One region of the Rhizobium sp. NXC24 genome, then DNA from elsewhere that is predicted to be linked to it. Evidence: riboswitches for the same ligand, from Rfam matches in the RefSeq annotation. Region 1 holds a riboswitch; the other holds the start of a gene.
The links. Region 1 has a riboswitch for FMN ahead of NXC24_RS12640 (6,7-dimethyl-8-ribityllumazine synthase). Riboswitches for the same ligand answer to the same signal wherever they lie in the genome.
Positions count from the first base shown of each region.

Region 2: it holds a riboswitch for FMN, as region 1 does, so the genes downstream of both, ribB (3,4-dihydroxy-2-butanone-4-phosphate synthase) here and NXC24_RS12640 (6,7-dimethyl-8-ribityllumazine synthase) in region 1, are expected to answer to the same signal.

Region 1 is NZ_CP024311.1:2,569,463-2,572,865, forward strand. It holds gene NXC24_RS12630 (ABC transporter permease) at 1-79, shown strand, start outside; gene NXC24_RS12635 (ABC transporter ATP-binding protein) at 91-1,152, shown strand; FMN riboswitch at 1,243-1,390, shown strand; gene NXC24_RS12640 (6,7-dimethyl-8-ribityllumazine synthase) at 1,481-1,957, shown strand; gene NXC24_RS12645 (VOC family protein) at 2,015-2,365, shown strand; gene phnF (phosphonate metabolism transcriptional regulator PhnF) at 2,371-3,099, opposite strand; gene NXC24_RS12655 (methyltransferase domain-containing protein) at 3,101-3,403, opposite strand, start outside.
Region 2 is NZ_CP024314.1:515,296-518,698, forward strand. It holds gene NXC24_RS26425 (helix-turn-helix transcriptional regulator) at 544-1,032, shown strand; gene ribB (3,4-dihydroxy-2-butanone-4-phosphate synthase) at 1,162-1,803, opposite strand; FMN riboswitch at 1,923-2,068, opposite strand; gene NXC24_RS26435 (glucose 1-dehydrogenase) at 2,176-2,958, opposite strand; gene tpiA (triose-phosphate isomerase) at 3,063-3,403, opposite strand, start outside.

The DNA.
Region 1 (3,403 bases):
ACTCGCTGTGACCTGGCTCAGCATGGGCCTTCTCCAGCTCGTTTCCCGTTTCTCCAGATCCGCTCCGATTAAGGCGTGAGGCTTCACACCATGGCTTTTCTCGAACTTACCAACATCAAGAAGTCCTTCGGCGAAACCAAGGTCGTTCATGACTTCACCATGCATATCGAGAAAGGAGAATTCGTCTCCTTCCTCGGACCGTCCGGCTGCGGCAAGACGACCGTTCTGCGCATGATCGCCGGTTTCGAAACGCCGACCGCCGGCATGCTGACGATCAACGGCAAAGATCAGCGTCCCCTGAAGCCGAACCAGCGCAACATCGGCATGGTGTTCCAGGCTTACGCACTGTTTCCGAACATGACCGTGCATGACAACGTCGCCTTCGGCCTCAAGGTCGCCGGCGTTGCCAAGCCTGACATCGACAAGCGCGTCAAGGAAATGCTCGGCCTGATCAAGCTTGATCATCTTGCCGGTCGTTATCCGTTCCAAATGTCCGGCGGCCAGCAGCAGCGCGTGGCGCTCGCCCGCGCCATCGCCGTGAAGCCGCAGGTCCTCCTGCTCGACGAACCGCTCTCGGCGCTTGATGCCAAGATCCGCGTATCGCTGCGTGAAGAAATTCGCGCCATCCAGCAGCAGCTCGGCATCACCACCGTTTTCGTGACGCATGACCAGGAAGAAGCTCTGTCGATCTCCGATCGCATCGTCGTCATGAACGCCGGCCGCGCCGACCAGATCGGCACGCCCTTCGAAATCTACAACACGCCGGCCACCCGCTTCGTCGCCTCCTTCGTCGGCACGCTGAACCTCATCGAAGGCAAGGTCGTCGATCCGGACAGCAACCGCATCATGATCGGCGATCAGGGTGTGACACTGAAGCAGTCGGTCACCGCCTACAAGCCCGGCGACACCGTATCGCTGGCGCTGCGCCCAGAAGCCGGCTCGCTGGCAGAATCGGCGAAGGGCGACACTGCTCTGACCGGCGAAGTCTCCTCGGCCCACTTCCTGGGTTCGGTCATCCGCACGCGCATGAATGTCGGCGGCAACACCATTTCCTTCGACATGTTCAACAGCCCCGGAATGATGCCTCCGAGCGTCGGCGAGAAAGTCACGCTACGCTTCGCCTCCTCCGATCTGCTGGTCATCCAGGATTGATAAGCAGCGCAATTGGACAGATTTTTCGCACGCGCCGGGCAAATCGCCCGGCGTTTTTCTTTGATTTCTGTTGCACCGCAATTATAGTCCAGGCGTTCTCAGGGCGGGGTGCAATTCCCCACCGGCGGTATGGAGGCTGATCTCCGAGCCCGCGAGCGCCTTCCGGTTCGCTGGAAGGGTCAGCAGATCCGGTGAGAGGCCGGAGCCGACGGTATAGTCCGGATGGAAGAGAGCAAGCCGGGTCGACGGCTCCTTCGCGCAAGGGGCTTCTGCGGCCTTGCGTGTTCGCCCAAGGGATATTGAGTTAAACCCTTGAAAGGCAGAGTTCATGACCATTTCCATTTCTACGCAGCCGGGCCGCATAGCGTTGATCCGGGCACGCTGGCATGCCGATATCGTCGATCAGTGCGTCGATGCCTTCATCGCCGAATGGCAGAAGACCGAAGGCGCCTCCCCCATCGACATTTTCGATGTACCCGGCGCCCTGGAAATCCCGTTGCATGCGCAGACGCTCGCCCGCAACGGCCGCTATAGCGCCATCATCGCGACCGCTTTCGTCGTCGACGGCGGCATCTATCGCCACGACTTCGTTGCCGACACCGTTCTCGATGCAATGATGCGCGTGCAATTGGATACCGGCGTTCCGATTCTTTCGACCGTGCTGACGCCGCATCATTTCCAGGAGACGGAAGCGCATATTCATTTCTTCAAGCAGCATTTCGTCATCAAGGGTCAGGAAGTGGCAAATGCCTGCCGGCAGATCCTCAGCGAACGCGCCAAGCTGCTGCCATCGGTGACTGTCTGAGTTAAGATGGTGGAGGCGGCAAAGGCCCGCCTCCATTCCTCCGGCAAGGAGCATCGCATGACCGTCCTGCGAATTGTCCCCAATCTGCATGCGGCCGATCCCGCCAGCGCTCGCGCCTTCTATGGCGACCTGCTCGGCTTGGATATCGTTATGGACCACGGCTGGATCATCACCTTTGCCTCGAAGGCGCAGACTGTGCCGCAGATCAGCATAGCCAGCGAAGGCGGCTCAGGCGCGACCGTGCCCGATCTTTCGATTGAGGTCGACGATGTCGATCAGGTCTATCAGCGCGCCCGGTCGATGCAGCTCGACATCGTCTACGATCTGAACGACGAACCCTGGGGAGTCCGGCGTTTCTACGTCCGCGATCCCTTCGGCAAGATCGTGAATATTCTGTCCCATCGATAGGCCGTTCATCCCAAATCGACGTTGAAGGTCACCCGCTCCGCCGACCATAAAGTCTCGGAATAGGTAATGGGCGCACCATCGTTATCGACATCCACTTTGAGAACGACCAATACCGGTGTTGACTTCGGCTGCCGCAACAACCGCGCCTCCTCGGCATTCGGCATGCGCGCCTCAATCTCGGTCGATAGGCGCACATAGTCGTGGACGCCGTAGCTCGCGAGTGCTGCGGTAATGGTCTGATATTGCAGCCTCGCCTTGTCGAAATCCGGAAATCGGTCAGCCGGATAGTAGGTGTCGCCAAGTTCGACGGGCACTCCATCCGCCGTCATGACACCGCGGCGATGGATGACCGGCGCGCCAAGCGCAAGCCTCAGCCGCGCCGCGACAAGCTCGGATGCCGGGACGACCTCGTGGATCAATAATTCGCCGCCAGGCTCGAAACCTTGCTCGATCAAATTCTGGGAGAACCGCGTCTTCTTCGAGAGCCTATAGTCGAGAGCCCCTCTGTGAACGAAGGTCCCTCGCCCCTGCTCCGCGCGCACCAATCCCCGCTGCTCCAAATGGCCGAGCGCCTGGCGGACAGTGAAACGGCTAACACCGAAACGTTGCATGAGTTCAGGTTCGGTCGGCAATTTGGCGCCCGGAGCAAAGGTCCCGGTGGCGATATCCGCCGCCAGGATTTCGCCGATCTGATGCCAGAGAGCACTGCCGCTCTTGCGATCGATCGTTTCCATATCAGATGCGCTTTTCGAGCCGGAACAGGAGCTTGTATTCAGCAGGATAGCTCAGCGCGTCGAGAATGCTCGGATAATATTTGCGATCCTTCGATCCGCTGACGAAGCCGCTATAGCCGAAACGCCGAACGGAAACATCGAAGCCGGCGGCTGCGAAGGCATCGATATAGTCCTGCGGAGAGCGATCCTGCACCGGCGCATTGCTGTTGCCGCCGATCAATTCGCGCCACTTCGGCCAAAGCGGCATTTCGTTGTGGCAACCGGTGACGGCGTAATAGACACCGCCATTGCGCATGACCTCGAA
Region 2 (3,403 bases), on a different replicon from region 1:
AGATCGGATGGCCGCTGTTTTAGTCTTTGAGAAGGAAGGGGGCGCCGGCGGGCGGCGTTGTTGCACGAGCGGTCGCTTGGACGCAGGAAGTTCCGTCCACGAAGGAGCACAGGAGCCACGGCGGGGTGTCGCGAGCGCATCGTCGCAAATGGTAGGTTTCCTTATCGCGCTTCGAATAGCTCAGCACGTCATAGTATCTGCAAAGCGCGGATCTGCTGCTCTGCGAAGTACCGCGTGTTTCCAAGGTGAAGCCATTGAATCTTGTAGAGAATTCGGTTGCGCAGCTAATCGAATTCCACTATCTTTTTCTGCGAGGCAGTACGCGCTGCCTTGGGGCTGCAAACCCCTGCTAGCGGTTGGTGTCGGCCGGTACGGCACCACACTCCTTGACCTTGCGGTCGGGGAGCCTGTGGCGTATGTCCAGGTTCCTCGGAGCTAAAGGCCATAGGGCCGTCTAGCACGGTTTGCACTCCCCGATCAGTGGGTTGAGCGAGTTTTCAGCGGGGGCGTACCGCATGAAACTCTCCATTCGGGGTGTCGATCATGAATCGTCGTACAGCCGCCGCACAAGTCCGATCGGCGAGAAGACAGCAAAGCAAGCAGCCGAACATTGAAATCCAGTCCGCGCATCCCGTCGATCTGCATGTCGGACAACAGATCCGTATCCGCCGAATACAATCGAATGTATCGCTCGGCGACCTTGGCGCCGGCATTGGCGTCAGTTTCCAGCAGGTGCAGAAATACGAAAACGGCAGGAACCGCGTCAGTGCCTCCATGCTCTACGAGGTCGCCAAACGGCTGAGGGTGCCTGTCGCCAAATTCTTCGAAGGCCTTCCAGATCCCGAAGGCGCAGCGGACCCGCAAATCGTGACTGAGGTCGATGACCGCATTGCCTACATCTCCACCGCGGAAGGCCGTCGCCTCATCGAGGACGTTTTGCTGCTTCCGCCGCGTGTCCGCAGCCGCGTCGTGGCGCTGGTCAGTTCCATTGCCGATGAAGAGATGGAAGAGAGGCCGGACACCGATCTTTAGCGAAAGCAAAGGCGCGATTGTTGCGAGCGGATTGCGAGAGCTCTTGTCTAGAAAGGTGCCTCCGCCAATCGCAGACACACAACAATCTTTTGCAACAGAACGCGCCATGTTGGCATCTAGTTTGAACGATTAGGCGGCCGACATTTCCGGTGTCGCCAGATCGCGCTGATCAGTCAGGTAGGCGATCAGATCTTCGATCGTCACCAGCAGCAAACCGTGCCGCTTGGCAAACTTCTCAAGGTCCGGGAGGCGAGCCATGGTGCCGTCGTCATTGGCGACTTCGCAAATCACGCCAGATCCGGAGCGTCCGGCAAGCTTTGCGAGATCGACGGCTGCTTCCGTATGGCCGGGACGTCCAAGCACGCCAGCCGGGTGAGCGCGCAGCGGAAAAATATGCCCAGGGCGGGCAAAATCATCAGGCTGCGTGCCCCGCGTAACAAGGGCACGAACCGTCGTCGCGCGATCGGCTGCAGAAATCCCTGTCGTCGTTTCGGGAATGTAGTCCACGGACACCGTGAAGGCGGTCTTCAGAACCTCGGTATTGCGCGGAACCATGAGGGGAATATCGAGCTCATCCAGCCTTTCACCCTCCATCGCCACGCAGATCAGTCCGCGCGCATAATTCATCATGAAGGTAATTGCCGCAGGCGTTACGGCATCGGACGCAATCACAAGGTCGCCCTCGTTTTCTCGATCCTGATCATCAACAACAACAACGATCTCGCCGCGTGAAATCGCCGCGATTGCATCTTCGATTTTAGAAATTGCCATGCACTTTGCCTTTCAAGGGTTAGCTGCCTTCGCAGCATCCAAGACTTCTTTCGAAGTCACTGTTTATCCCTTGGGCGAACAAGCCTGCGGACACGCCACGACACCGGTGGCGTTCGCACGATTGCTCTCTTCCATCCGGACTTTAACCGTCGGCCCCGGCCTCTCACCGGGTCTGCTGACCCTCCACGATTTGCAGAGGCGCTCGCGGGCTCCGAGTTTCCTCGATACCGCCGGTGGGGAGTTTCACCCCGCCCTGAGAACGCTGATAAGATAGGCGATCGATATGGCCTCCCGCAAGAGGGCAGTTTTCCTCTCACTGTCTTTTCTGCGACACAACCGGTGAACAGATTGTTTTCTCATGCCTGACGGAACTCAGGACATGATGAGACCGCCATCCACATTGATCGTCTGACCTGTGATGTAGGCCGCATCATCGCTCGCGAGAAAGGTGACGAGGCCGGCGACGTCTTCGCCGGAACCGGCGCGCTTCATCGGAATGCCTGCGACCCACTCCTTCATCAATTCGCCCGGACCGTAATTGCCGAGGAGCTTACCCCAGGCCTGATCATTATAGGTCCACATGTCGGTCTCGATGATGCCGGGGCAGAAGGCATTGACGGTTATGTTTTCGATGGCGACTTCCTTTGCGAGGCTCTGCGTGATCCCGACCACGCCCATCTTCGAGGCGGCATAGTGCGGCGTGTAAATAAAGCCGTCTCGTGCCTGCCCCGATGCGGTGTTGATGATGCGCCCGCCGCGACCATGCTTGCGCATACGCAGGATCGCTTCCTGCGCGCACAGGAAGACACCCTTGGTGTTGACCGCCATGACCTTGTCCCACTCGCCTTCGGTCATGTCTTCAATCCGCGCGATTGTAATGACGCCGGCATTCTGGATCGAGACATCGACAGTACCGAAGGCATCTTCCGCAGCATCGTAAAGGACCTTCACGCTTGCCTTATCCGTGACGTCGCCGACGAAAGAGATCGCTTTGCCGCCATCCTTCTTGATCTCTTCGGCGACGGAGTGCACCGACTCCTCATTGGCGGAAACCACGAGATTTGCGCCCTCTTTCGCAAAGCGCCGTGCGATGGCGGCACCAATACCCCGGCTGGCTCCAGTGATGACGATGGTCTTGTTTTCGAAGCGGTTCATTCGGATGTCTCCCGGTCAATCGCCGTACTTCCTCGCGAACGGCGCTTATCAAAGTCAATTTTTAAGGCGCCTGCCTGAGGCCCGACAAGCGATCGATCTCGCCTTTAAGGAACTGCGCAAAGTATCGCTGCAAAATCCGCTGCCTTCAGCGAGGCTCCCCCGATAAGCGCGCCGTCGACACCGGCAATGGCAAATAGCGACGCCGCATTCGATGGCTTCACAGAACCACCGTAAAGGAGCCGTATCTCGCTGCCCTCCGCGCCAAATCGCTTGATCAGGGCCCCGCGCAGGGCGGCGTGAACTTCGGCGATCTCGGCCTCCGTCGGAACGCGGCCGGTTCCAATCGCCCATACCGGCTCGTAGGCGATAACGGTGTTGGCAGCGCAAGCACTGTCCGGAACTGACGCCGAAAGCTGGCTTTCGACGACCGCAAGCGTCATGCCGC